2 regions of the Cryobacterium soli genome follow, and region 2 is predicted to be linked to the other one. Evidence: predicted binding sites of a transcription regulator. Region 2 holds the regulator's gene; the other holds the start of a gene.
The links. The regulator HspR, encoded in region 2, represses chaperone genes until heat shock. The targets are predictions, from matches to a motif close to AAGTTGAGTCNNNNNGACTCAACTT.
Positions count from the first base shown of each region.

Region 1: DOE79_RS03295 (ATP-dependent Clp protease ATP-binding subunit) is a predicted target of HspR. The motif match lies at 11,611-11,635, and genes of this name have one in related genera.

Region 1 is NZ_CP030033.1:697,357-711,768, forward strand. Features, by position in the region: gene DOE79_RS03260 (NAD(P)H-hydrate epimerase) at 156-710, opposite strand; gene DOE79_RS03265 (1-phosphofructokinase family hexose kinase) at 1,499-2,461, shown strand; gene DOE79_RS03270 (hypothetical protein) at 2,483-2,797, shown strand; gene DOE79_RS03275 (DoxX family protein) at 2,895-3,401, shown strand; gene DOE79_RS03280 (TetR/AcrR family transcriptional regulator) at 3,405-4,076, shown strand; gene DOE79_RS03285 (HelD family protein) at 4,316-6,559, opposite strand; gene DOE79_RS03290 (glutamine synthetase III family protein) at 6,751-8,928, shown strand; gene DOE79_RS03295 (ATP-dependent Clp protease ATP-binding subunit) at 9,002-11,572, opposite strand; gene DOE79_RS03300 (hypothetical protein) at 11,827-12,432, opposite strand; gene DOE79_RS03305 (carboxymuconolactone decarboxylase family protein) at 12,466-12,783, opposite strand; gene DOE79_RS03310 (ATP-binding cassette domain-containing protein) at 12,998-13,783, opposite strand; gene DOE79_RS03315 (ABC transporter permease) at 13,780-14,412, opposite strand, start outside.
Region 2 is NZ_CP030033.1:2,808,929-2,823,340, reverse strand. Features, by position in the region: gene DOE79_RS13095 (aldo/keto reductase) at 1-6, shown strand, start outside; gene DOE79_RS13090 (NAD-dependent epimerase/dehydratase family protein) at 3-1,004, shown strand; gene DOE79_RS13085 (aldo/keto reductase) at 1,033-1,893, shown strand; gene DOE79_RS13080 (putative quinol monooxygenase) at 1,988-2,290, shown strand; gene DOE79_RS13075 (LysR family transcriptional regulator) at 2,305-3,240, opposite strand; gene DOE79_RS20915 (Rossmann-fold NAD(P)-binding domain-containing protein) at 3,360-3,605, opposite strand; gene DOE79_RS13070 (SDR family NAD(P)-dependent oxidoreductase) at 3,566-4,039, opposite strand; gene DOE79_RS13065 (helix-turn-helix transcriptional regulator) at 4,141-5,013, shown strand; gene DOE79_RS13060 (heat shock protein transcriptional repressor HspR) at 5,113-5,526, opposite strand; gene DOE79_RS13055 (DnaJ C-terminal domain-containing protein) at 5,536-6,549, opposite strand; gene DOE79_RS13050 (nucleotide exchange factor GrpE) at 6,542-7,228, opposite strand; gene dnaK (molecular chaperone DnaK) at 7,228-9,093, opposite strand; gene DOE79_RS13040 (response regulator transcription factor) at 9,380-10,084, shown strand; gene DOE79_RS13035 (sensor histidine kinase) at 10,081-11,703, shown strand; gene DOE79_RS13030 (2'-5' RNA ligase family protein) at 11,763-12,275, shown strand; gene DOE79_RS13025 (FadR/GntR family transcriptional regulator) at 12,272-13,033, shown strand; gene DOE79_RS13020 (L-fuconate dehydratase) at 13,030-14,352, opposite strand; gene DOE79_RS13015 (aldo/keto reductase) at 14,349-14,412, opposite strand, start outside.

The sequences.
Region 1 (14,412 bases), 2.1 Mb from region 2:
AGCACCCCTTCAGCGCGTCAGAATGGGATATTCGCTGCACGTGGGCGCACAACCCACGCCCAATTGCCGCAAAGCGCCCCTTCAGGTCGCCGGAAGGGGTACTTCGCTGCATGTCGATGCGGCGCGCCAGGAGCGACGGCGCTACCGCGAGCGGCTCAGGCGAGGTCCCGGCGGCGGATGCGTTCCAGTTCGGCGCCGATACCGATGTCGGCCACGACGACCCGGCCCGCGTACCCGGCCGCCGGGCGGGTGAGCAGCCCCGCCTTGCACCCACCGAAGGTCACCGTGAGATCGGCGGGCAAGACCGTGGGGTCGGGCACGCTGCCATCGTCGACGCCGATGCCGCTGGGCAGGTCCACGGCCACGACGAGAGGCGGATGTTCGCTGGAGCGCACCGGAAGGATCGCGGCGATGATGCTCCGGGCCGCACCGCGCAACGCGGGAGAAGCGCTGGTCCCGGTGCCCAGGATGCCATCGAGGATGAGGTCGGCAGCTTCCGCAAGCCCGGCGATGACCTCGGCGGGCTCGCCGGTGGGCCGCAGGTCGGCGCCCTGCGCAAGAGCCGCTTCGAGCGCCTCCCGGTGCAGGTGCTCGCTCGTCGGCAGGATGCACAGGAGCGCGCCCCGGTTCGCCAGGCGTTCCGCGGCGTAGAGCGCATCCGCACCGTTGTTGCCCGAGCCGGCCAGAACCAGAACCCGTGCACCCGCCACTCCCCCCGCGCCGCGCCTCCAGGAGTGCGCCCGCCTCGTGCGCCAGGGCCTCGGCCGCCCGCTGCATCAGCGGCACGCCGCGCTCGAGGAACGGGAGCTCGGCCTCGCGCACCTGGGCGGCCGTGTACGTCTGCGGTGGATTGTTCGGCACGCGGCCACCCTACGCCGCACCGTCCCCAGGCGCAGGTCCGGCCTCGCGGCGCACCTTCAGCCTCGCGGCGCAACTTCAGTCTCGCGGCGCACGTTCAGTCTCGCGGCGCACGATACCGGGCCATCTATCCTGCGCCACGAGGCTTTTCGTACGCCGCGACGCCCGCCATCGTGCGCCGGGCTGCCCCGCAGCTCGGGACAGTGCTCGCGGCACGGGAACGTGCGCCGGTTTTCCCACGCCGCGAGACATTTCACACGCAGCGACACATTTCGCACGCCGCTCCGGCGGCGCCGCCGGAGCGTCACACCCAGCATCCGGTCAGATTGAGCTATACCCCATGGGGTATCCTGGAGACTTCACCAGGGAGGCCAGCACGGTCATCCCGAACCTGACTCCGAGGAGACCCCCATGTGCCGAGCCGTGACCTGCCGAACCTGCGGAAAGACAACCTGGGCCGGCTGCGGCCAGCATATCGACCAGGTCATGCGCGGTGTGCCCCGCGCAGACCGGTGCGCCGGACACGAGAACGACCCCGCAACGGGCGGCGGCTTCTTCTCGCGGCTCTTCTCCGGTCGCTGACACCACCGCCCAGACCCGCGTCCCCCGGCGGAGCGCCCGGGAGTCCTACGCTGGGTCCATGGATGCCTCCAGACCGACAGCGCTGCGGCCGATACTCACACTCACCGTCAATCCCGCCCTCGACGTCAGCACCTCGACACCGAACGTCGTCGGTGAGCACAAGCTGCGCTGCGGGCGATCCCGCCTCGATCCGGGTGGCGGCGGCATCAACGTCTCGCGCGTCATCCAGCGGCTCGGCGGGCAGACCCTCGCGATCTACGCCGCCGGCGGACCCACCGGCGACGCCTACCGCAGGCTGATCGAGGCAGAGGGAATCCCCACCCTGGTCGTCCCCATCGCCGGCAGTACTCGCGAGAGCTTCACGGTCGACGAGACGGCCACGGGCAAACAGTTCCGCTTCGTGCTGCAGGGCCCCGAGCTCACCGAGCCCGAATGGCGCGCCTGCCTCGCCCGGGTGGCGGAGTCCATCCCCCCGCACGGCTATGTCGTGGCGAGCGGAAGCCTGCCTCCGGGAGTGCCGGACGATTTCTACGCCCGGGTGGCACGCCTGGCCCGCGAACACGAGGCACGCTGCATAGTGGATGCGTCGGGTGACGCCCTGGCCGAAGCCCTCACCGAGGGCGTCTTCCTGGTCAAGCCCAGCGCCCGCGAGCTCGGGGAACTGCTCGGGCACCCGCTCGACAGCGAGGAGAGCCAGATCAATGCGGCGAGTACCTTGGTGGAGCGCGGCTCCGCGGAGCATGTGGCACTCACCCTCGGCGGCGCCGGAGCGGTGCTCGCCTCCTCCGGCGGGGTCCTGCGCCTACCGGTCCCCCGGGTCCTGGTGCAGAGCACCGTGGGAGCCGGGGACAGCTTCCTTGGCGCGTTCGTGCTGCGCATCGCCCAGGGCCTGGACACTCGGGCGGCGTTCCGCGCCGCGGTGGCCGCCGGCAGCGCCACCGCCATGACGCCGGCCACCGAGCTCTGCCATCGCGTCGACGTGGAACGACTGGAGGCCGAACTCGCCCTGCTTCCGGCCTGAGCCGAAGTTAGGCTGGTTCTCATGAAGCTGACCAAGATCGACCCGCCCGGTCGGAGCTTTTCGCGCTGGCTCACCGATGACGAGGTGGGCCAGGTGCTGGCCGCCAGCCGCGGTTGGCGGCTGGGCGGCGACGGCAGCGTCGTCGCCGGCACCCTGCGCAAGTCCACCATCGCCCCCTCGCTGGCCGCCCTGGGCGCCGCAGCGGCGGCCAACCGCTGGATCAGCCGCCCGGCCGCAGCCGGCAGCGACGGCAGCGGACCCACCCACATCATGTGGGGCGTTTTCGACGCACGCACGGATGCCGAGGTGGCGAGTCTCGTGGCCGCCGCCGGCTGAGCGGGACCCATGCTCTATTGACCGAGTGGTCATTGACCAGCTGGTCAATATAGGCTGGACACATCGAGTTCGTCCCGTCCCCCACGAAAGCCGCACCATGAGCAGCCGCACCGCACCCAAGGCCCACCCGCACACTCCGCTGCCGACCTGGTCCCTTGTACTCCGGGCCACCTTCCGGATCGTGCTCGGAGTCTTCCTCCTCCTGGCCGGGATCAGCCACCTCACCGTGAACCGGGAGGCCTTCCTCGCCCAGGTGCCCACCTGGTTGCCGCTGGACGGCGACTTCGTCGTCCTCGCATCCGGTGTCGTCGAGATCATTCTCGGCACCGCGCTGGTGGCCTTGGGCCGGTACCGCGTCTACGTCGGCTGGATCGTCGCCGCGTTCTTCGTCGCGATCTTCCCCGGCAACATCTCCCAGCTGGTCACCCACACCGACTCGTTCGGCCTGGACACCGATCTCCAGCGCACCATCCGGCTGCTCTTCCAGCCTGTCCTGGTGCTCTGGGCCTTGTGGTCCACGGGCGCCTGGCGGGCCTGGCGCGGCTACCGCGCGCAGAAGCGTGCCGAGCAGGACGCCGCGCCGCGCTCAGAGACGATCGGCTGACCGATGGGTGGACCCAAGCGACCCGAGCAGGAACGCGTCGAGGAGATCCTCGCGACCGCGTACCGGATCGCCCTGGCCGACGGCCTCGATGCGGTGACGGCCCGGCGGGTCGCCACGGCCGCGGGCATCTCCCCCGGCCTGGTCTTCTTCCACTTCCAGTCGAAGGACGGCCTGCTCCTGGCCCTGCTCGACGTGCTGTTGGACGGCACACTCGACGCCCTGACCGCTCCCGGCCTCGCCGCGCTTGCGCCGTGGGACCGCCTCGAACGGATGGTGCGGGGCGAGCTCGAACGCCTCGCCGAGTACCACGCCGGCGTGGAGTTGCTCTTCGCGTTCTACTTCTCCCGCCGCGACGACCTCTTCCGCAGTCGCATCGAGAGCTCGTTCGGCAGGTACCTGGAGGCCTTCCTGCCCGTGTGCCGCGAGGTCGCCGCCGGCAGCGGCCCGGACGGCATCCGCGGTCCGGCGTCGGGCAGCGGCCGGGCCGGCAGCCACGGACCGGCGACGGGCAGCGGCCCGGACGACCTCCAGGGTCGGGCGCCGGGCGATGACCTTGCCGCCACGATCGTCGCGCTCATCCAGGGCGCCTCCATCCAGGCGATCCGCGCGCCGGCCACCTTCGACCCCGAGGCGCTCCTCGCCACCATGCAGGCCTTCCGGCCGCCTTCCGGCTGACTCCGCCCGCGGACGCGCTTGTGCTCATCGCCTGATATCAGGCGCGCGCCGGTCACCGACGTGCGCCGAACTGCCCCCTCGGCACGACCGAGGGGGCACTTTGCCGGAAGTCGCGCGGGCGAGTGTCGCCGACTTGCCGCAAACATCCCCCTCAGCCCATCGGAAGGGGCACTTTGCGGCAACTCGGCGTAACGGTGATCCGCTCGGGCGCATCTGCAGAACGTTCGCGGGCGCGTGGGTCAGGCCAGGTCGTCGAGTCCGGCCGGCAGCGGGCCGTCGCTCACCAGGTAGAGCCGCTGGGTTGCGCGGGTCATCGCCACATAGAGGGCCCCTGCGCCGCGTTCGGATGCGGCCACCACGCCAGCGGGGTCGACGACGACCACGGCGTCGAACTCCAGCCCCTTGGAGTCCTGCGGGGTGAGCAGCGCCACATCGCGCAGCAGGCCGAGTGCTCCCCGGCCGACGATGTCACCGAACTCCGCCTCCAGCTCCGCGGCGAGGGCGTCGATGTGCTCCTCCACCACGATCACCGCGACGGTGCCGCCCACGCCCAGCGCGCGTTCGCGGCGCACGGCGTCGAGCGCATCCGTGAGCACCTCGACAGGCCAATCACTGGCCCGCACCGTGCGGGATGCGGTGATCGGCAGGCCGTGCGCCACCGCCATGCTCTCGGCCGCCTCGGCGATCTGGCTGGGCGTGCGGTAGTTGACCGTGAGTTCCTCCAGGCGCCAGCGGTCGGCCTCGAAGGAGGACTCCAGAACGGGCGCGAGCGCCTCCCGCCAGCTGTCGGCGGCGGCTGCTGCGGCGGCCTGGGCGATATCGCCCACGATGGTGAACGAGCGGCGCGGCCCACGACGCATGAGGAGCCGCCACTGCATCGGCGAGAGCTCTTGCGCCTCGTCGACGATCACGTGCCCGTAGGTCCAGCTGCGGTCCAGCGCGGCGCGCTCGGCCGTCGTGGCCCGGTCGCCGAGCTCGGCGAAGTTGTCGGCGAGGGCCTTCGCGTTCACGAGTCCCTTGACGTCCATGTTCTTGATGGCCAGCTCGGCGTTCTCGATGTCGCGCTTGCGCTGCTCCTTGGCCTCGCGCTTCTGAGCGGCGTCGACCGCGCTGTACTCGCCGAGGTGCTCGGCCGCCTCGTCCAGCAGCGGGATGTCGGCGATCGTGAACTCGGCGTCACGGGCGCGGTAGAGCAGGGCGCGCTGGGCCGCCCGCCAGCGCGGCGTCAGCTCCTCCAGCCACTGCGGCCGGGCATAGAGGTCCTGCACGAGCTTCTGCGGAGTCAGCGGCAGCCAGGCCGTGTTGAGCGCCACCCGCACATCGTCGGCCAGGCGCAGGTCTTCGCGCAACATGGGCAGATCGGTGTCGTCCATCGACCGGCCCTGCTTCTGCAGCTGCTCGAGCCATTCCCGGGCCAGCGAGTTGAGGGCGTGCTTGACGAAGACCACACGGGCCTCGTTGTGCGGCTTGCCGCCCGCGCGGGCCCGGTGGATGGCGGACTCGATCAGCTGGGGCTTGAGCAGCAGGGTGTCGCCGTTCACGAGCAGCTTCTGGCTGCCGGACGGCACCTTCTGCCGGCTCTTCACGGCGCGCGCGATGAGGTCGGCCATGAACGTCTGGCCCTTGAGCGCGGCGACGGCCGGCGCATCCTCGTGGCTGGCCTCGACGCCGGGGAACAGCTGGCCCACCGAGGCGAGCACCACGCCGGTCTCGCCGAGCGACGGCAGCACCGCTTCGATGTACTGCAGGAACGACGTGGACGGGCCCACGATGAGGACCCCGGCGTTCTGCAGCCGGTCGCGGTGCGTGTAGAGCAGGTAGGCGGCGCGGTGCAGCGCCACGGCGGTCTTGCCGGTGCCCGGCCCGCCCTGCACGACGAGCACGCCGTTCAGCCCCGAGCGGATGATGCGGTCCTGTTCGGCCTGGATCGTCGAGACGATGTCGGCCATATGGCCGGTGCGCTGGGCTGTGAGCGCCGAGAGCAGCGCCCCCTCGCCCTGGTGCAGGCCGGCGGTGTCGCCCTCGAGCAGCGCGGCATCCAGGATCTCGTCTTCGATGCGGATGATTCGCCGCCCGCTGGAGAGCAGGTGCCGGCGGGACCGGGCGCCCAGCGGAGTCGCGGCGGTGGCCTGGTAGAAGGCACTGGCCTGCGGCACCCGCCAGTCGAGCAGGATCGGCTGCAGGTTCTCGTCCCGCAGGCCCACCCGTCCGATGTAGCGGTACACGGGAGTGCCGTCCTCGTCCTCCGGGGCCGTCTCCAGACGGCCGAAGGCGAGCCGGTCGTCCACCTCGCGCAGCTGCACGATGCGGTCCTCGTAGGTGCGGGCGAAGGTGTCGCGCTCCGACCGGGACTGGTGGTTGCCGCCGACGTCGAGCATCCGCACGGCCTTCAGCTGAGCCTCGGCCTCGCGCTGCAGCGCGTCGAGTCGCGCGTACAGCGTGGCGACATAGTCCTGTTCCCGCGCGAGCTCCTGATCGACCACTCAAACACCCCTCAAATCAAACGACCAGTTTAGCCGCTGGTGGTGCGCCTGGGTTTTGTCCCCCGATCGGGAGAGGACGGAGACCGAGTCCGTCATGCGGCCGAAATGTGACCGGCATAGAAGCTCCCTACATTTGGAGCACCGGATTCCGTACCTAGTCGCGGAATGAGCCCGAATCAAAGGGGTAGTAAATGAGTGGAAATGCCATGCGTCTGCAGGCGATCAGGGACGTTGAGGCCTATGTGCCTCCGGCCGTCAGCTTCACCGACACCGAAACGCCCGGCCAGATCTTCGGCGAGAACGTGTTCAGCAGCGTCGTCATGCAGAAGCGGCTGCCGAAACTGGTCTACAAGTCGGTCATGGCCACCATCGAGCACGGCGCCATGCTCGACCCCCTGGTGGCGGATGCCGTCGCCAGCGCCATGAAGGACTGGGCGATGGAGAAGGGCGCGTCGCACTACGCGCACGTCTTCTACCCGTTGACCGGTCTGACGGCCGAGAAGCACGACAGCTTCCTCGAACCGGTCGGCGACGGCACGGCCCTGGCCGAGTTCGCGGGCAAGACCCTGGTGCAGGGCGAACCCGATGCGTCCAGCTTCCCCAACGGCGGTCTGCGCAACACCTTCGAAGCCCGCGGCTACACCGGCTGGGATGTCACCAGCCCCGCCTACGTGCTGGAGAACCCGAACGGCAACACGCTGTGCATCCCCACGGTGTTCGTCTCGATGACCGGAGAAGCCCTCGACCACAAGACCCCGCTGCTGCGCTCGCAGCAGGCGATGGGCGAGCACGCCGAACGCATCCTGCGCCTGTTCGGCCACGACAAGCCGGCCAAGGTCGTTTCATTCTGTGGTCCTGAGCAGGAGTACTTCCTGGTGGACCGGCACTTCTTCCTGGCCCGCCCGGACCTGCTGAACTCCGGCCGCACCCTGTTCGGCGCCAAGCCGCCCAAGGGCCAGGAGTTCGACGACCACTACTTCGGCGCCATCCCCGAGCGCGTGCTCGGCTTCATGATGGACACCGAGCGGGAGCTGTTCAAGCTCGGCATCCCCGCCAAGACCCGGCACAACGAGGTCGCGCCCGGCCAGTTCGAGATCGCCCCGATGTTCGAACGCGGCAACATCGCGGCCGACCACCAGCAGCTGCTGATGACGACGTTCAAGGCCATCGCCAAGAAGCACGGCATGGAGTGCCTCTTCCACGAGAAGCCGTTCCAGGGCGTCAACGGATCGGGCAAGCACGTCAACTTCTCGCTCGGCAACAACCAGCTGGGCAGCCTGCTCGTCCCCGGGGACACCCCGCACGACAACGCCCAGTTCCTGGTCTTCTGCGCCGCGGTCATCCGGGCCGTGCACAAGTACGCGGGCCTGCTGCGGGTCTCCGTGGCCTCGGCCACCAACGACCACCGGCTCGGCGCCAACGAGGCCCCGCCGGCGATCATCTCGATCTTCCTCGGCGACCAGCTGGCGGATGTCTTCGAGCAGATCAAGAACGGCGCCGCCACCTCCTCCAAGGGCAAGGGCAGCATGATCATCGGCGTCGACACCCTCCCGGTGCTGCCGACCGATCCCGGCGACCGCAACCGCACCAGCCCGTTCGCGTTCACCGGCAACCGGTTCGAGTTCCGCGCCCCGGGCTCGATGCAGACCGTGAGCGGCCCGATGGTCACCATCAACACGATCATGGCCGAGTCGCTGGACTACATCGCCACCGACCTCGAGGCCGCCGTCGCGGCGGGCACCGACTTCGATACGGCCGTGCAGTCGCTGCTCACGCAGATCATCACCGATCACGGCGCCGTCGTGTTCAACGGTGACGGGTACTCGGATGCCTGGCCGATCGAGGCCGAGAAGCGGGGACTCGCGAACCTGCGCACCACGCTCGACGCCCTGCCCGAGCTCATCACCGAGCCGGCCATGGACCTGTTCGAGAAGTACAAGGTCTTCAACCACCGGGAGATGCACAGCCGATACGAGATCGGCCTGGAGCAGTACGCACTCACGATCGGGGTGGAGGCCCGCCTCACCCTGGAAATGGGCACCACGCAGATCCTCCCGGCGGCAGTGCGGTACCAGACCGAGCTGGCCGTCAACGTCGGGGCGCTCTCGGCCGCCGGAGTGGACGCCGACACCGCGCCGCTCCTCGCCGTGACGGGCCCGGTCGGCGAGCTGCGGAGCGCCCTGGCCGGCCTGAAGGCCGCGCTGGATGCCGAGACCGGCCACGAGGCGCTGGCGGAGGCCGAGCACGCCCGGGATGCGCTGCTGCCGGCCATGGCCGCCGTGCGCACGGCCGCGGACGCGCTCGAGGACCTCGTCGCGGACGACCTGTGGCCGCTGCCGACCTACCAGGAGATGCTCTTCATCCTGTAGTCCACGACGGAGCGCGACAGAGCCCCAGCCGGAACCCGTACGGGTTCCGGCTGGGGCTCTGGTGTATCCCCGTTTAGGCGGCCAGCGGCATCCGGGCCGGCTCGGCCGCGACCGTGAGGGCGCCGTCCTGCACGCTCACCGCGACGATGCCGCCGTCCCCGAGGGCCGAGGCCACCAGCAGGTCAGCGATCCTGTCGTCGACCTCGCGCTGGATCACCCGGCGGAGCGGCCGGGCGCCGTACTCGGGCTCGTACCCGTGCTCGGCGATCCAGTCGATCGCCTCGTCGGTCACCGTGAGGGTGTGGCCCTGGGCGTGCACCCGGTTCTCGGTCTGGCCCAGCAGGAGCCGCACGATGCGGCGCAGCTGGGTCTGTTCGAGCTTACGGAACAGCACGACCTCGTCGATCCGGTTGAGGAACTCGGGCCGCATGGCCTCGCGGAGCTTGGCCATCACCCGGTCGCGCAACGCCTTCTCCGAACCGAAGCCGTTGCCGGCTCCGTCCAGATCGGCGGTGAAGCCGAGCGCGCCGCTGCGGCTGGCCAGCACCTCCGAGCCGATGTTCGACGTCATGATCACCACGGTGTTGCGGAAGTCCACCGTGCGACCCTGACCATCGGTGAGCCGGCCGTCGTCGAGCACCTGCAGGAGCAGGTTGAACACGTCCGGGTGCGCCTTCTCGATCTCGTCGAGCAGTACCACCGAGTAGGGGTTCCGCCGCACGTGTTCGGTGAGCTGACCGGCCTCGTCGTAACCGACGTAGCCGGGAGGGGCGCCGACCAGGCGGCTCACGCTGTGGCGCTCGCTGAACTCGCTCATGTCGAAGCGCAGCATGGCCTTCTCGTCGCCGAAGAGCGACTCGGCCAGCGACTTGGCCAGTTCGGTCTTGCCCACGCCGGTGGGGCCGAGGAAGAGGAAGCTGCCGACCGGACGGTTCGCGTCGCCCATGCCGGTGCGGTTGCGCCGCACGGCCTTGGCGATCACGGTCACGGCGTCGTCCTGCCCGATGACCCGCTCGTGCAGGTCGGCCTCGAGCCGGGCCAGGCGCTCGCGGTCACCGGCGGTGAGGCGGCTGGCCGGGATGCCGGTGGCCCGGGCGATGATCGCGGCGATCTCGGCCTCGTCCACCACGGCGGACGGACCGGAGTCCTCGCCGCCCTGGCTGACGACGGCCGCGTCGATGGTCGCCGCGATAGTCTCGGCTTCATCGCGCAAGCGGGACGCCTCCTCGTACTGCTCGGCGGCGACCGCGTCGGCCTTCGCCGACTCGAGTGCCGACTGCTTCTCGCGCAGCCCGTCGACGTCCACGCGGGAGCCGAGGGCCAGGCGGGCCCGGGCGCCGGCCTGGTCGATCAGGTCGATGGCCTTGTCCGGCAGGAACCGGTCCGGGATGTACCGGGCGCTCATCTCCACGGCGGCGCGGATCGCGGCATCCGTGTAGCGCACCGAGTGGTGCTCGGCGTAACGCTCCTGCAGGCCGGCGAGGATCTGCACGGCATCCTCGATACCGGGCTCCCCCACCCGCACGGGCTGGAAGCGTCGTTCGAGGGCCGGGTCCTTCTCGACCTTGCGGTACTCGTTCAGGGTGGTCGCGCCCACGACGTGCAGTTCACCCCGCGCCAGGCGGGGCTTGAGGATGTTGCCCGCGTCCATGCCGCCCTCGCCGGAGCCGCCGGCACCGACGACGGTGTGCAGCTCGTCGAGGAAGACGATGATCTCGTCGCTGCGTTCGCTGATCTCATCCATGGTCTTGGTGAGGCGTTCCTCGAAGTCGCCACGGTAGCGGGTTCCGGCGAGCATGGCGGGCAGGTCGAGCGCGATGACGCGCTTACCGCGCAACTGCTCGGGCACGAGGCCGTCGACGATGGCCTGCGCGAGGCCCTCGACCACGGCGGTCTTGCCCACGCCGGCCTCGCCGATCAGCACCGGGTTGTTCTTGGTACGCCGGGAGAGGATCTCGACGGTCTGCTCGATCTCGTCGCTGCGGCCGATCACCGGGTCGAGCTTGCCGGAGCGCGCCCGCTCGGTGAGGTCGACGCCGTAGGTGTCGAGCATCGGGGTGTCGGAGGTGCCGTCGCCGACCGGGTTGCCGGCGGCGGCCTGGGCCTCGTCGGCCTCGGCCTGCTGGGCTCCGGCTTGCAGCGACTCAGCGGTGACGCCGGCGGCGGCCAGCACCTGGGCGGCCGGGGCGTCCTGGTTCACCACGAACGCGAAGAACAGGTGCTCGGGGTCGATGTAGGTGGAGCCGAACGCGCGGGCCACCTGGTGGGCGTCGAGCAGGGCGCGCTGGGCCGACGGGGTGAGCGCGGGCGCCGAGGTGGCCTGCTGCTCGCTGGACTCGGGCAGACGCTGATCGGCGGCCGTCACGATCGCGGCCGGGTCGCCGCCGGCCCGGCGGATGGCCGACGCGGCGGGTTCCTGCTCCACCATGACGCGCAGCAGGTGCAGCGCGTCGACGTGGGCGTGGCCGTGGTCGACGGCGAACTGTGCGGCCTGCACGAGGAGCTCGTGGGTGCGCCGGCTCAGCAGTCGGGTGATCTCAATGGGTCGACCGGACTGCGCGGAGCGCTGGCCCTGCAGGTAGCGGGCCAGGAATTCGTCGAAGGAACCGTTCTCGGATCCGGCCGGGCCGAAGTATGTAGGCAATGCATCCTCCTGGGAGTCAAAACGAGGAGGGATCCCGAAAGTTGAGCGCCCTCGACTCAAGTCAACGCCTGGGGGCGTTTTTCATTCCCGCCCGAAGCTGAGACTCCCCTGAGTCCGTCGAGATCGCCGGTCTGCTCTCGCGCCCACCTCGTCGGTCGAGCTCGTCGAGACCCGGCGAGGGCCGTCGCCAACACGTTCGGCTCCCGGGATCTCGACGAGCTCGATCAGCGGATGGGTCGCGACCGGCGGCCGGGCTAGGAGGTGAGGTCGGCGCACTCCGGGGCCGCCCGGAACGCCTGGCCGAGGGTGCTCGACGTGTCGTTGATGGCCGTGGTGACGGTCTGCACGGTGCCGGCGACACTGTTGAGCGCGTCTCCGGTGTCGCCGACCACTGTGGCCAACGCGTCCACAAGGGCGGCCCCCGTCGTGCCCTGCACCTGGCTGGCGCTCGACTCCAAGGTCTTCAGGGACTGGTCGACGTTGTCGATCGAGTCCTGCACGGCGAGCAGTTCCGGGTCGTCGCCCAGGTTTTCCGGCGGCGACTTCACGGTGTCGACCAGGTCCGTGGCCGACGCCGAGACTGTGTCCATCTGGTTCGAGATGGCCGTTCCCACCGAGTCCCCACCGGTGGCCGCCGCAGCGGCGAGGCCCTGAACATCCGTCTTCAGCGTGGTGATGTCGCTGCAGACCGTGCCCGCCCAGGTCACCTGGGCCGCGGTCGGCGGGGAGGCCGTGGACCCGGCCGTCGCCGTGGCAGTCGGCGAATCTGTCGCCGTCGGGCTCGGCGACGCTGAATCGCCGCCGGCCGTGCAGCCGGTGAGGAGCACCAGCAGAACCATGGACACGATGGGCTTCTTCACGGGGGTGCTCCTCACTCGGTTGTCGGTCACCGGCTACTGCGTGTCGTCTTCGCTTCCCAGCTCGATGGCCAGGTCGAGGGCTTCCGCGATCTTGCGCGCCGAGGACATCAGCCGCGGCGTGCCCACGATCGGCGCCACGGCGACGAGAACGTCCTGCACGTCATCGACCGTCAGCCCCACCTCCGCGGCCGGTCCCACGTGCAGGAGGTACGAGGCGACGGGTGCGTCGACCGCCGCAAGGGCTGCGATCCTGGCGATCATCAAGGTGCGCGGGTCGAGCTCGGTGCGGGCCAGCGACACCGCGTTGATCTCGGCCGCCGCATCGAGCACCGGGGTTGTTCCTCTAGCCATGGGTATCACTCCAATTCCAGGGCATCGCCCTGCCGTCGTCGATTCCTGCCATTGTCGGATCCACGCTGGCGGGTTCACCTGGTTCGCCCGGCACGCGCGGGATCCGGCCTGTCGCCCCAGACGGTAGCAACCTATGTCGCAGAGGCCGATGGCCGGGCCGTGGAATCCTCCGAAACGGATGATGCCGGGTGCGGCCGCCCGGCCCGGGACGAGGTCAGCCGCGCTCGATCTCCCTGGCCAGTGAATCCAGTTCGGCGCCGCCGGCCATCAACCGGGTGAGTTCCTCGATGGTGATGCCGGCCTTGTCGAATTCGCCCAGGCTGGTGCCGCGGTTGAGCACCAGGAACCGGTCCCCGACCGGGTAGGCGTGGTGCGGGTTGTGGGTGACGAACACGACGCCGAGTCCGTTGTCGCGGGCCCGCGCGACGTAGCGCAGCACCACCCCGGCTTGCTTGACGCCGAGCGCGGAGGTCGGTTCGTCGAGGATCACGACCCTGGCGCCGAAGTAGATGGCGCGGGCGATCGCCACCGACTGCCGCTCTCCCCCGGAAAGGGTGCCGATGGGTTGGTCGACGTCACGCAGGTCGATGCCCATCCGGCCCAGTTGCTCCAGGGTGACCGCGCGCATCTCGGCGACCCTGAGCCGCGAGAACGGGCCGACGCCGGCGCTCAGCTCGGATCCGAGGAAGAAATTGCGCCAGACCGGCATCAGCGGCACGATCGCCAGGTCCTGGTAGACCGTGGCGATCCCGGCGTCGAGGGCCTGCCTGGGGCCGCCGAAACGCACGGCGGTTCCGTCGAGCAGCAGTTCGCCCGAGGAGTGCGAGTGCACTCCGGCGAGGATCTTGAGCAGCGTCGACTTGCCCGCGCCGTTGTCGCCCAGGACGCAGAGCACCTCTCCCGCCGACACCGAGGTGGAGATGTCGCTGAGGGCGATGACCGAGCCGTAGACCTTGCCCACCCCGCGCACCTGCAGGATGGCCGTCTCCGCGGCGCTCATTCGCGCACTCCGGCCTGGCGGCGCACCGAGAGGTTGACCAGCACGGCGAGCAGTAGCATCCCGCCCAGGAAGGCCTTGAGCCAGTTGTTGTCCCACTGGGCGAAAACGATGCCCTGCAGGATCATGCCGTAGATGAGCGCGCCGAGGGCCGCGCCGACGGCGGACCCGTAGCCGCCCGTGAGCAGGCAGCCGCCCACGACGGCGCAGATGATGTAGACGAATTCCTGGCCGATGCCGGTGGTGGCCTGCACGGTCGCCACGTCGAAGAGCGACAGCATGCCGACGAGCCAGCCGGCCGCGGCCGTGCCCATGAACAGGCCGATCCGGGTGCGCCGCACGGGAACGCCGGTTTGCACGGCGCTCTGCAACGCCCCGCCGATGGCGAAGATCCAGTTGCCGTAGCGGGTGCGGAGCAGGATCCAGCTCGCGACGATGGTGAGGCCGAGCCACCAGAAGACCGACACCTTGAGGTTCACTCCGGCGACCGGGATCGTCGACCCGAAGATCGCCTTACCAGCGTCGAAACCGGGTACCGCGCTCATGCCCTGGATGGCGACCTGGCCGGTCACGAGCTTGGTGCCGGCGAGGTTGAGGCCCTGCAGGATGAAGAAGGTGCCAAGAGTGACGAT
Region 2 (14,412 bases):
TGGTGAGCGCCGCAGTGAACGTTCTCTTCATCGGCGGCAGTGGCGTCATCAGCGCGGCCGCCGCGGAGCTGGCCGTGGCCCGCGGGCACCGTCTCACCGTGCTCAACCGCGGCCAGTCCGACCTGCGTGAGGTGCCCGCCGCCGCCGAGCTCATCACCGCCGACGTACGGGATGCGGAGGCGGTCACCGCCGCCCTCGGTGAGCGCACCTTCGACGTCGTCGTGGACTTCGTGGCGTTCACACCCGAGCACGTACGCGCCGACATCGCCCAGTTCGCCGGTCGCACCGGTCAGTACGTCTTCATCAGCTCGGCCTCGGCGTACCAGAAGCCGCCGGCCGCGCTGCCGGTGCGGGAGTCCACACCGCTGCATAACCCGTTCTGGCAGTACTCCCGCGACAAGATCGCCTGCGAAGACGTTCTGATGGAGGCCTACCGCGAGCAGGGCTTCCCGGTCACGATCATCCGCCCGTCGCACACCTACGACCGCACCCAGATCACGCTGCTGAACGGCTGGACCGACATCCACCGGATGCGCACTGGCCAGCCGGTCGTGGTGCACGGCGACGGCACGTCGCTGTGGACGCTCACGCACAGCACCGACTTCGCCAAGGCTCTCGTCGGCCTGTTCGGCCGGTCCCAGGCCCTGGGCGACAGCTTCACCATCACCTCGGACGAGTACCTGCCCTGGGACGCCATCTACGCAGAGTACGCCCGCGCGGCCGGCGCCCCCGCGCCCGAGATCGTGCACGTGGCCAGCGACACCATGGCCGCCGAGAACCCGGAGTGGAGCGGCGGGCTGCTCGGCGACCGATCACACTCGGTCATCTTCGACAACACCAAGGTGAAAGCGCTCGTGCCCGACTTCGTCTGCACCACTCCCGTCGCCCTCGGCTTCCGCGAGGCGATCGCCTGGTTCGACGCGCATCCGGAGCAGCAGGTCGTGGATGCGGCGCTCAACGCCACGCTCGACCGGCTCGTGAGCGCGCATTCCACCCGTTCCTGACCATCCGTTTGACCAGATTGGACACCGTATGAAGACCCGTCAACTCGGCGACCGCACCGTGAGTTCCATCGGCCTGGGCGGCATGCCCATGTCGATCGAGGGCCGGCCAGACGAGGCCCGCTCCATCGCCACCATCCACGCCGCCCTCGAGGAGGGCGTGACCCTGATCGACACGGCGGATGCGTACCACCTGCACGCCGACGAGGTCGGCCACAACGAGTCGCTCATCGCCCGCGCCCTTGCATCCTGGGGCGGCGACACCTCGCAGGTGGTCGTGGCCACCAAGGGCGGGCACCTGCGCCCCGGCGACGGCAGCTGGTACGTCGACGGGCGGCCCGAGTACCTCAAGCAGGCGGCGAAGGCGTCGCTGGCGCGGCTCGGCGGCGACGCCATCGACCTGTACCACCACCACCGGCCCGACCCGGCGGTTCCCTACGCGGATTCCATCGGCGCCATCCGCGACCTGCTCGACGACGGTGTCATCCGCCTCGCCGGCATCTCCAACGCCAACCCGGAGCAGATCCGCGAGGCGTATGAGATCCTCGGCGGCCGGCTGGCCAGTGTACAGAACCAGTACTCGCCGGCGTTCCGCAGCAGCCAGGCCGAGCTGGACCTCTGCACCGAACTCGGTGTCGCGTTCCTGTCCTGGAGCCCGCTGGGCGGCATCAAGTCCGCCGCCGACCTCGGCACCCGGTTCGCCCCGTTCCAGCAGGTGGCGGATGCCCACGGCGTGAGCCCGCAGGTCGTCACGCTGGCCTGGCACCTGGCCGCCTCCCCCCGGGTGATCCCCATTCCCGGGGCGAGCCGGCCGGAGAGCATCCGGGATTCGGCCCACGCGGCCGACCTCACCCTCTCGGCCGAGGAACTGGCCGCGCTCAACGCGGCCTGAACCGCACCGAGCACACCGCATGACCAGCACGGCGGCCGGGAATTCTGTTCCGGCCGCCGTGTTGTCTGTCAGTACAACCGAAACTGGAGCACCCATGACCGCCACCGTTCATCTCACCCTGCAGCTCGACCCGAACGCGCTCGATCGCGCAGCCGCTGTGCTCACCGAGACCCTGACCGCCACCCGCGCCTGGCCCGGTAACGAGGGACTCGAAGTGATCGTGGACGACGCCGACGCGACACACGTGATCGTGGTCGAGACCTGGGCCAACGCGGCCGACCACGCGGCCTACGCCGAGTGGCGCACCACCCCGGAGGGCGTCAACCGGCTCGGCGAGATCCTGGCCGCCCCGCCCGTGAAGACTGTCTTCTCCGAGCGGATCCCGCTGGGCCTCTAGCCCCAGACGGTTGCTCAGGCCGCAGTGCCCACGCGGTCGTCTGCTGCACCGAGGACCTCGGTGCCGGTCCGGGCGGCGGCGACGTCTTCGAGTAGTTGCTCGAGGAACGCCGACGCGGCCGGGCTCGGCTCGTCGGCCACGGCGACGGCCACGGTCCACTCAGGCACGCTGGCCGGCAGCGGCACGGCCACGAGGTCATCCGGCCGCTTCTGCGCGAAACTCGTGGGCACGATCGCCACACCGAGGTTGTATCCCACCAATTCGAGCAGCGGATGCACGTCGTTGACCTCCAGCGCCGCCCGGTACTCGAAGCCGGCCGCGGCGAACGCGCGCCGGGCGAGCATATGCGCGCCCCAGCCGGCCTGGAAGCCGACCAGGGGCTCGGCCCGGAGGGTCTCCAGGTCTACCTCGTCGAGGGACGCGACGGGGTGGTCGGGGTGGCAGAGCACCACCATCTTCTGGCTGCTCAACGGGTGCAGGCGCACCCCGGGCGGGGTGTCGCCTGTCACCACGACCAGGGCAACGTCGGTGGTGCCGCTCGCCACGCCCTCGATGAGCTCGACGGAGCCCACCTGGCGCAGCCGCACCTCAACCCCCTGGTTGGCGGTGCGGAAGCGGGCGAGCTCGGCGGGCAGGTCCACGGAGCCCAGGCACGGCTCGGCGCCCACGGTGAGGCGGCCGCGCATCAGGCCGCGCACCGCGGCGACCGCGTTCTGGGCGGCGGCGGCGCTCGCGAGCGTGCGCAGCGCATCTGCCAGCAGGGCCTGGCCGGCGGCCGTGAGCTCGACCCGGCGGGTGCTGCGGATGAACAGCGACGTGCCCAGCTCGATCTCGAGCGCCCGAATGGACGCGGAGAGCCCCGACTGGGAGATGTGCAGCAGCTCGGCTGCCCGGGTGAAGTGGCGTTCGTCGGCGACCGTCACAAAGTGCTCAAGCTGGCGCAATTCCATTCAGCAATCTTATTACTGAGTGCGGCGGCGATCAGAAGACGGCACGCTGGTCGAGCCCGCTGGTTGAGCCTGTCGAAACCCCCACACGCTGGTCGAGCCTGTCGAGACCGCGGGACTGCTCAGTAGTCGATGCGGCCGGTTCGGTTGTGGAACTCGCCGGTGGGGCCGGTCGGGCCCAGGAGGGCCAGGGCCACCGTCGCATCCGTGCCCTCGGTCACCGTCTGGTGGCCGCCGTGGCGATTGAAGTCCGTGGCGGTGTACCCGGGGTCGCTCACGTTGATGCGGAACGACGGCAGGTTCTTCGCGTACTGCACGGTAAGCGCGATCACCGCGGCCTTCGATGCCGCGTAGGGGATGGCTGGCACCGGGAACTCGTCGTGTCCCTCGGTGCTGAGAAAACGGGCCAGCCGACGCCTGACGCGACGTTGACGATCACCGGATGCGCCGAGCGGCGAAGCGCGGGCAACGCGGCCTGGGTGACGCGCACGATCCCCAGCACATTCGTGTCGAACACCGCGGCCATCGTCTCGGTCGATAGGTCATCGACCCCGAACGAGGTGCCGAGGATGCCGGCGTTGTTGACGAGCACGTCCAGGTCGGGCAGGGAGGCGAACGCGGCGTCGACGCTCGCCTGGTCGGTGACGTCCAGCTGCACGGGGTGGGCGCCCAGCTCACGGGCGGCATCCCCGTTCGCAAGGTCGCGCATCCCGGCGTAGACGGTGTGGCCGGCCTCGATGAGGCGGCGGGCGGTTTCGAGGCCGAGGCTCTTGTTGGCCCCGGTGATGAGTGTGAGTGTCATTGGTCCATGCTGCGGCCCGCACCCGCATTCACCCAGGCACCCCTCGACGGTGGGACTGCGAGTACCACGATGAATCGAGCGGCGCCGGGCAGAATGGGGCCATGAGTGAATTCGCCAGCGTGCTGCGTGCGTGGCGCGACCGCGTGCGGCCAGCGGATGTCGGGCTGCCGGCCGGCGCTGGACGCCGAACTACCGGCCTCCGCCGCGAAGAGCTCGCCGCCCTCGCCGGCGTGAGCGTGGACTACATCGTGCGTCTCGAGCAGGGCCGAGCGGTCAATCCCTCCCCGCAGATGCTGGGCGCCCTGGCTCTCGCCCTGCGCGTGACCCCGGCCGAGCGTGACCACCTCTACCGGGTCGCCGGCGTCGCCCCTCCGGCCCGCGGGACAGTGCCTGAGCACGTGACCCCTGGCGTGCAGCGGATCATCGACAGGCTGGGGGACGTGCCGATGGCTGTGTTCACCGCGTCCCACGACATCCTGCTGTGGAACCCGCTCTGGGCCGCCCTGACCGGCGACCCGTCGCGCTATGTCGGCATCGAACGCAATCTGGTCTGGCGGCATTTCATGTGGGGGCATGAGGGTGTCGAGTTCGACGCCCAGCACGAAGAGGACTTCGCCAGCGACCTCGCGGCTGACCTGCGCACGGCCGTGGGCCGGTACCCGCACGACGGCCAACTGGCGCAGCTGGTGGCCCGGCTGCGTGCCGCGTCGCCCGAATTCGAACGCCGCTGGGGCGAGGCCCGGGTGGCCGAGCACCGCTGGAGCCGGAAAACCGTCACCCGCACCGCGGTCGGGCCCATCACCGTCGACTGCGACGTGATGACGGTGCCCGGCGGCGACCTGCGCATCGTGGTCTACACGGTCGTGCCCGGCAGTGCAGACGAGCAGAAGCTCGACCTGCTGCGGGTCACGGGCCTGCAGTCGCTCACCCCAGCATTCGATGCCACCGGCTCGGCCAGTGAACCCGCCGGTTGAGCTCGTCGAACCCAGGCGACGTACGACGACAGGCCGGCTCACGAGGTCTCGACGAGCTCGACCGACGAGACGGGCGCGAATACACGCCGGATCGGGTCGCTATTTGTCGAGGGGGCGCCAGATCACGATCTGGTTGGAGCGGCGGGTGCGGGTTCCCGCGCGCATCGAGATGACCTCGCCGGCGGAGCCGGCCGCGAAGACACGGCGGCCCGGCCGGTTGAGCAGTTCGTCGGCCAGGGCGGCCTCGAGGTCGCCCACCCGGTTCCGCAGTGAACGCACGGTGTCCTCTAACGCGAGAATGCGCCGGATGCCTTCCAGGCTCACGCCCTCAGCGCCCAGGTCGGCGATCTCCCGCAGCCGGGCCACGTCGCGCATTGAATAGCGGCGCGAGCGGCCCGGCGTGCGGTCGGGGCTGACGAGGCCCAGGCGGTCGTATTGCCGCAGGGTTTGCGGGTGCATCCCGGCAAGCTCTGCGGCGGTACTGATCACGAAGACCCGGGTGTTCTCATCCATCGGCGTTCGTTACCCCTTGGCCCGGGCGATGAGTTCGTCGCGCGGGTTCTCCTTGGGCAGGGCCTCGTTGAAGGCGAGGAGTTTCTCCTCGGCGTCCTTCGAGAGGTGCGACGGCACGGCCACCTGGACTACGGCGAGCAGGTCGCCGGTGCCCTTCGGCGTGACGACGCCGCGGCCCTTGACCCGGAGTACCCGGCCACTGGGGGTGCCGGGGGCCACGCGCAGCTTCACCGGGGGCCCGCCGAGGGTGGGCACCTCGATGGTGGCGCCGAGAGCGGCCTCGACGAAGGTCACCGGCACGTTCACGCGCAGGTTCAGACCCTCACGCTCGAAGACCGGGTGCTTGCGCACGGTCACGGTGAGCACGATGTCTCCGGGCTCGCCGCCATCCGGGCTGGGTTGCCCCTGCCCGCGCAGCTTGATCTTCTGGCCGTCGGCGACGCCCGCGGGGATCTTGACCTTGATCGGCCGACCCTCCTGCGTCTGCAGGGTGATCTGATCGCCGTGGGTGGCGGTGATGAAGTCGACCGTGGTGGACGCGATGACGTCGCGGCCCTTGCTGGGGCCGCCGAAACCGCGGTAGCCGCCGCTCGGCGTGCCGAACCGGCCACCGGCAGCGCCGGCGCCCTGTCCGCCACGGCCGAACATGCCACCGAGGATGTCATCGAAGCCGGCCTGCTCATAGGAGTAGCCCTGTTGCCGGGCTCCCCCGCCGAACATGCCGCCGAAGACGTCGTCGAACCCACCCTGCTGGCCACCCTGGCCAGGGGCGGTGAAGCGAGCTCCACCGCCCATGGCGCGCACGGCGTCGTACTCCTTGCGCTGTTCGGGGTCACCGATCACCGAGTGGGCCTCGCTGATCTCCTTGAACTTCGCCTCCGCTGCGGGGTTGCCCGGGTTGGAGTCGGGGTGGTACTTCCGCGCGAGCTTGCGGTACGCCTTCTTCAGGTCGGCGGCGGAGACGTCTTTCGAGACCCCGAGAACCTTGTAGAAGTCCTTGTCGAACCAGTCCTGGCTAGCCATCGCTCGGTACCTGCACGACGACCTTGGCGACCCGCAGCAGCGAGGAACCGAGGTAGTAGCCGGTCTCGACGACATCGCCGACGGTTTCCACCTCGACGTCCGGGCTGGGCTGCTGGAAGATGGCCTCGTGCACGGTGGGGTCGAAGACGTCGCCGACCGAACCGTACGGCTTGAGGCCGATGCGCTCGGTGCTGGCGCGCAGCTTCGCCGCGATGGTCGCGAAAGCGGTGTCGCCCTCGAGGTCGCCGTGCTTCTCCGCCCGGTACAGGTCGTCGAGCACCGGCAGCAGCACCTTGACGACCTCTCCGGTGACGCGCTCGCGCTCGATCTCGCGGTTCGCCTCGGTGCGCTTACGGTAGTTCGCGTACTCGGCGGTGACCCGCTTGAGGTCGGCGAGGTGCTCGTTCGAGGGATCGTTGGCTTCGAGGTTGGCCGCGTCCAGGATGTCCTGCACGGTCAGCTCGTCCTCTTCGATGCCCTCGGCGCTCGCGGCGTCGGGCGTCTCGCCCTGCTTCACCTCGGACGCCTCGGTCGCACCGACCGCGGCGGCCAGCTCGGCCTCCGCGTCCGTCGCGGCGTCGGACCCGCCCGCCGCGGAGGCGCCCGAGTCGGGCGCTCCCGCAGCAGAGGCGGATTCTTCTTCGGGACGGTTCTCGTCCGGGCGCTTGGAGTCGCCCATTACTTCTTCGCTTCGTCCTCGTCGTCGACAACCTCGGCGTCGACAACGTCTTCGTCGGTCTTGCCGGCGTCAGCGGGCTCGGCGTTCTCGGACGCGCCGGACGCGGCATCCGCCTGGCTGGAGGCGTAGATGGCCTCGCCGAGCTTGCCCTGGCTCTCGTTGAGCTTGTCGAACGCGGTCTTCACTGCGTCGTCGTCGTCTCCGGCGAGAGCGGACTTGAGAGCGTCGACGTCGCCCTGCACCTCGGTCTTGACGTCCTCGGGCAGCTTGTCGTCGTTCTCCTTGATCAGCTTCTCGATCGAGTAAGCGAGCTGCTCGGCCGTGTTGCGGGTCTCGGCGGCTTCACGGCGACGCTTGTCTTCTGCGGCGTGCTCTTCACCCTCGCGCACCATGCGCTCGATGTCTTCCTTGCCCAGCGCGGTGCCGCCGGTGATGGTCATCGACTGCTCCTTGCCGGTGCCCTTGTCCTTGGCGGACACGTGCACGATGCCGTTGGCGTCGAGGTCGAAGGTGACCTCGACCTGCGGGATGCCGCGCGGCGCCGGCGCGATGCCGGTGAGCTCGAAGGTGCCCAGGTTCTTGTTGTCGCGGGTGAACTCGCGCTCGCCCTGGAAGACCTGGATGGCCACGGACGGCTGGTTGTCGTCGGCCGTGGTGAAGGTCTCGCTGCGCTTGGTGGGGATGGCAGTGTTGCGCTCGATGAGGCGCGTCATGATGCCGCCCTTGGTCTCGATGCCGAGGCTGAGCGGGGTGACGTCGATGAGCAGAACGTCCTTGCGCTCGCCCTTCAGCACACCGGCCTGGAGGGCGGCGCCGACGGCGACGACCTCGTCGGGGTTGACACCCTTGTTAGGGTCCTTGCCACCGGTCTCGCTCTTGACGAGCTCGTACACGGCGGGCATCCGGGTGGAGCCACCGACGAGAACGACGTGCGCGATGTCCTCGACCTTGACGCCGGCCTCACGGATGACGTCCTGGAACGGCTTCTTGGTGCGGTCGAGCAGGTCTTCGGTCATCTTCTCGAACTGGGCGCGGGTGAGCGTCTCGTCGAGGTTGGCCGGGCCGTTCTCCGTGAGGGAGAGGTAGGGCAGCTGGATGCTGGTGGACATGCTCGAGGAAAGTTCCTTCTTGGCCTGCTCCGCGGCTTCCTTGAGGCGCTGCTTGGCGATCTTGTCCTTGGAGACGTCGACGCCGGTGGTTTCCTTGAACTTCTTGATCAGGTGGTCCACGATGCGCTGGTCCCAGTCGTCGCCGCCGAGGCGGTTGTCACCGGCGGTCGAACGCACCTGGATGGTGGAGAACTCGTCGTCCTTGCCCACCTCGAGGAGGGAGACGTCGAAGGTTCCGCCACCGAGGTCGAAGACCAGGATGAGCTCGTCTTCCTTACCGCGGTCCAGGCCGTAGGCCAGGGCGGCCGCGGTGGGCTCGTTGATGATGCGCAGCACGTTGAGGCCGGCGATCTCGCCGGCTTCCTTCGTGGCCTGACGCTCGGCGTCGTTGAAGTAGGCGGGAACTGTGATGACGGCATCCGTCACCTTGTCGCCCAGGTACTGCTCGGCGTCGCGCTTGAGCTTGGCCAGGATGCGGGCGGAGATCTCCTGCGGGGTGTACTTCTTGTCGTCGATGGCGACGGTCCAGTTGGTGCCGACGTGGCGCTTGACCGACGAGATGGTGCGGTCCACGTTGGTGACGGCCTGGCGCTTGGCGGTCTCACCGACGAGAACCTCGCCGTCCTTGGTGAATGCGACCACCGAGGGGGTGGTGCGGAAACCTTCAGCGTTTGCGATGACGGTGGGTTCTCCACCCTCGAGAACGGCCACCACCGAGTTAGTGGTTCCGAGGTCAATGCCGACTGCACGAGCCATGTGAGAGTATCTCCTTCAAAAGATGGGGTTCAAGGCGTATTGCTAAGACTTGAGTGTTGCTGACTCAAGTGTGGCACCGGCAGAAAAAACCGTCAAGTTGACGCGGGCAAACTTGAGTCATGCGGGCTCAACTCTCAGCATCTTCACAAGCTCGGGGGCCCGGATGTCCCCCGTGGGAGGCACTCCCAGGTGAACCCTGAGACAATATCGTGTGCCAGCCTTGCCCCCGCCCGACCCGATCGCGGACTCCGTGCGCCGCCGCGCCGTGCTCGCGAAGCTCCCGCGCATCTCCCGGCTCGACGGCACGGCCATCCGGGTTCTGCTCGTCGATGACGAAGACACCCTCACCACTCTGGTCAGCCTCGCGCTCAGTTATGAGGGCTGGTTGGTGGATGTGGCGCACACCGGCCAGGATGCGTTGCGCGCGTACCGTGCCAACCGGCCCGATGTGATCATCCTCGACATCATGCTGCCCGACACCGACGGGCTGAGCGTGCTGCGGCATCTGCGCGACAATGGATCGAGCACCCCCACCCTGTTCTTGACCGCGCGCGACTCCGTGGACGACCGGATCATCGGCCTCACCGTCGGCGGCGACGACTACATGACCAAGCCGTTCAATCTGGAGGAGCTGGTGGCCCGGCTGCGTGGGCTGCTGCGGCGCACCGTGCAGGCGGCGCCGGACGACGGCTCCAGGCTCGTGGTCGGCGATCTCAGTCTCGACGAGACCAGTTACCAGGTGCGGCGCGGCGACACCGACATCATGCTCACCACGACCGAGTTCGACCTGCTGCGCTACTTCATGCGCAATCCGATGCGGGTGCTCAGCCGTGCGCAGATCCTCGACGAGGTGTGGAACTACGACTTCGCCGGCAAGGCGAGCATCGTGGACTTGTACGTGTCCTACCTGCGCAAGAAGATCGACGCCGACCGGCCTCCCATGCTGCAGACCGTGCGCGGTGTGGGGTACCTGTTGCGGGCCGCGGAGTGACCACCCGCTGGAGCCTCCGGCGCCGGCTCGTGGTGGGCATCGCGGGCGTCGTGGCCAGCATGATGCTCGCCTCGGGCATCCTGAGCATCGTGGCGCTGGGCACCTCGACGATCACGGTGGCGGATGCGCAACTGACGGCCTCGATCTCGGCATTGAGCCGGTCTGTCGACAAGTTCGGGCACAGCCCGGGCGGCGCCACGGACGGGACCGACCACGGCCGGGCCGGCCACAGCGGCACCGGGCACAGCGGCAGCGGCTACAGCGAGGCCGGCGACGCCGACACGGACTATACCGGCGGCGGCCAGGGCTCCGATCGCCCGGACGCTGCCGCCCGGGACACCGGCGAGGTGCGCACCAAGTCCCTCGTCGACTTCGTCGGGCACGGGCGCGGCAGCGTCATCGCCATCCTCTGGCGCGGCGAGGTGGTCGACTCCGCCCTGTTCTCCGACACCGGAGCCGTTGTGCTCACCACGGATGTGGCCACGGACATCGCCCGGTCGGTTGCGGCCTCCGGCGGCACCGCACCCAACCGCACCCTCGAGTTGGGCGAACTGGGCAGCTACCGCCTGGCCACGGTGGTCAACGACGGTGACGTGCTCGTGGCCGCCGTGCCCCTCGCAGCGGCCGACCAGGCGCAGCTGCGCCAGGGCGTGGGCATCGCCATCCTGACCGTGCTCGCCCTGCTCGGAACGATCGTGGGCACCATCGTGGTGGTGCGCCTGGCGCTTCGCCCGCTCGGCCGGGTGGTCGACACGGCGGTGGCCGTCACCTCGCTCAAACTCGACGCGGGCGACCACGGCATCGCGCCCCGCGTCGCGCCCGCCGACACCGATCCCCGCACCGAGGCCGGCCAGGTGGGCGAGGCCCTCAACCAGCTGCTCGACCACGTCGACACGGCGCTGAGCGTACGGGCCGCGACCGACCGGCGCATGCGCCGGTTCGTCACGGATGCCTCGCACGAGTTGCGCACCCCGCTCGCGGCCATCCAGGGCTACGCCGAGCTCACCCGGCAGGACAGCGCGGAGCTGCCCGAGGTGACCGAATACTCGCTCGCGCGCATCGAGTCGGAGGCCCGGCGCATGAGTTCGCTCGTGGCCGACCTGCTGCTGCTCGCCCGCCTCGACGAGGGGCAGGACCTGCACGTCGACGATGTGGACCTCGCGGACCTGCTGCTCACCGCGGTCAACGACGCCCGCGCCTCCGCGCCGGGGCACACCTGGATCGCGGAGGTGCCGGACACGGCGGTCGTCGTGCGCGGCGACCGGGAACGGCTGCACCAGTTGCTGGTGAACCTGCTTTCCAACGCCCAGGGGCACACCCCGGCGGGCAGCATCGTCACCACCACGCTGCGCGTGGACGACCCGGGCCTGCCGGTGCAGCTGAGCGTGCGGGACAACGGACCGGGCATCGACGCCGACCTGCTCCCGGTGATCTTCGAACGGTTCGCCCGCGGCGACGCCTCCCGGGCCACGGGGTCGATCGGTACCCGCAGCACCGGCCTCGGCCTGGCGATCGCCCAGTCGATCGCCGAGGCGCACGGCGGCACCATCCGGGCCTTTTCCTCCCCCGCCGGCACCACCTTCACGGTCGCCCTCCCCCTCCCGCGAACCGTGAGCTAAGCCCCAGGAATCCCCGGCGAATTTTGCGGCTCAAGTCACAGCTCGCGTAACGTTTGGGCATGCCTCGCCTCGTTGTCGTGCTCCCGTTGGCGCCGCTGACGGTCGGCGCGAGCTTCGCGGTGGCCGAGTGGCCGCTGCACGTCACGGTGCTGGCGCCGTTCCAGACGGATGCCGCCCCCGCCGCCATCGGCGACGCCCTCCGTTCGGCCGCGGCCGGCCAGCCTCCCCTCACCCTCGTCGCCGGCGCCGACGAGCTGTTCGGGCGCCGGCACGACATCCCCGTCACGCTGCTCCTGGCGCACGCGGGGCTCGGCCGGCTGCGCGACGCCGTGGTCGACGCCATCCGCCCGTTCGCCGCCGACCCCGACGAACCGGCCTTCGCCGGCCCGGACTTCCGCGCCCACGTGACGCACAAACCGCCCGCCCGGCTGCACCCCGGCGACACCCTCACGCTAAGCCAGATCGCCCTGGTCGACATGCTCCCCCGCGCGCACGCCGCCGGCCGCACGGTCCTGGCTGCCCACCCCCTCCGCACCCCCGAAACCCCGCGGGTGGGTAAAATGGTCGGATGACTACCCAGGCCGCTCCGGAGCACGTGCCGCACTCGCAGACCGATGTGGTGGTTCACGGCGTGAAGCGCCTGATCATCGCCGGCCAGCTCAGCGCCGGCGCCCGACTGCCGATCGAGAAGGACCTCGCGGCCCAGCTCGGCGTCTCGCGCGGCTCGCTCCGCGAGGGGGTGCGCGCGCTGTGCATCATGGGGGTCCTGGAGACCCGGCAGGGCGACGGCACCTACGTCACCTCGCTCGACTCCAGCCTGCTCCTGGCCCCGATGGGCTTCCTGGTGGACCTGCAGACCCCCGAGGGCAGCGTGCACCTGCAGTCGGTGCGCCGCGTGCTCGAATCTGAGGCCGCGGCCCGCGCGGCCCTCCGCATCGACGCGGCGACGATCGGCGAGGCCGAGGCCATCCTGTCGAGCGTCGAACCTCTGCTCGCCGGCTCCGAGGCCAACCACGACGCCATCATGGACGCCGACATCGCCTTCCACCGGGTGATCGCCAAGGCCTCGGGCAACCCGGCCCTCGAGGCCCTCATCGAGGCGCTCGCCAGCCGCACCGTGCGCGGGCGGATGTGGCGGGCCATCACCGAGGACGGTGCCGAGCAGGCCACCCACGCCGAACACCGGGCGGTGCTCACGGCCGTGGCGAACCACGACCCCGACACCGCCCGGTTGCGCATGGGCGTGCACCTGCTCGCCGTGGAGGAGTTCCTGCGCACCCAGACGGATGCGGACAGCACGCCGCCGACCGGCGCCGACACCGAGTCCTAGGCAGCCGAACCGGCCGTACCCAGCGCAGCCTGCCAGTAGCCGCCGTCGGGGAAGGCGAACTCGGCCACCGACGCGGCGTGCATCTGGGCGCTGTAGCCGGGCAGCGACGGCAGCCGGTAGGCGCCGTTCTCCACGATGCACGGGTCGGTGAAGTGCTCGTGCAGGTGGTCGACGTACTCGGTGACGCGGCCCTCGAGCGAGCCGGAGACGGCCACGTAGTCGAACACCGACAGGTGTTGCACGAGTTCGCACAGCCCCACTCCACCGGCGTGCGGGCATACCGGCACACCGAACTTCTTGGCCATCAGGTACACCGCGAGGATCTCGTTGATGCTGGCCAGCCGGGCGGCATCAAGCTGGCAGTAGTCGATCGCGCCGGCCTGGAACATCTGCTTGAAGAGCACCCGGTTCATGCCGTGCTCCCCCGTGGCTACCCCGATCGGCGCCACGGCGCGGCGCACGGCCGCGTGGCCGAGCACGTCGTCGGGGCTGGTCGGCTCCTCGATCCAGAGTGGCTTGAACTCGGCGAGGGCACTCACCCACTCGATGGCCTGCGGCACGTCCCAGACCTGGTTGGCGTCGATCATGAGGTTGGCGTCCGCGCCGATCACCTCGCGCGCGATGCCCAGCCGGCGCACGTCATCGGCCATGTCGGCGCCCACCTTGAGCTTGATGTGCCGGTAGCCGGAGTCCACGGCCTCCTGGCAGAGCCGGCGCAGTTTCTCGTCGGAGTAGCCCAGCCAGCCGGCGCTCGTGGTGTAGCAGGGGTAGCCGGTGCCCTCGAGCTCGGCGATCCGCTCGCCGCGGGTCGGTTCGAGTTCGGTCAGGATGCCGATGGCCTCGTCACGGGTGAGCACATCGGAGAGGTACTGCAGGTCGGCGACGTCGACGAGTTCTTCGCTGGTCATATCGGCCAGCAGGCGCCACAGCGGCTTGCCGGCCTTGCGGGCGGCGAGGTCCCACACGGCGTTCATCACCGCGGCCATCGCCAGGTGCTCCACGCCCTTCTCCGGCCCGAGCCAGCGCAGCTGGGAGTCGGACTTGAGGCCGCGGTAGGTGGCTCCGAGGTCGCCCACGAGCTCGTCCACGTCGCGGCCGATCAGCGGCAGCGCCCGCTGCTCGGCGGCGAGCACGCAGATGTCGTTGCCGCGGCCGATGGTGAAGGTGAACCCGTAGCCGGCCAGGGTGGGATCGTCGGTGTTCAGGATCACGTAGGCGGCGGAGTAGTCGCCGTCCTTGTTCATAGCATCGGAGCCGTCCATGCTCAGCGACGTGGGAAAGCGGACGTCGACGACGTCGACGGACGTGATGGTGGTCATGGGGTCTCCTGGGTGGGGGCGGGGATGGTCGGTGACGGGTTCCGCGACGGCTCCGGCGGC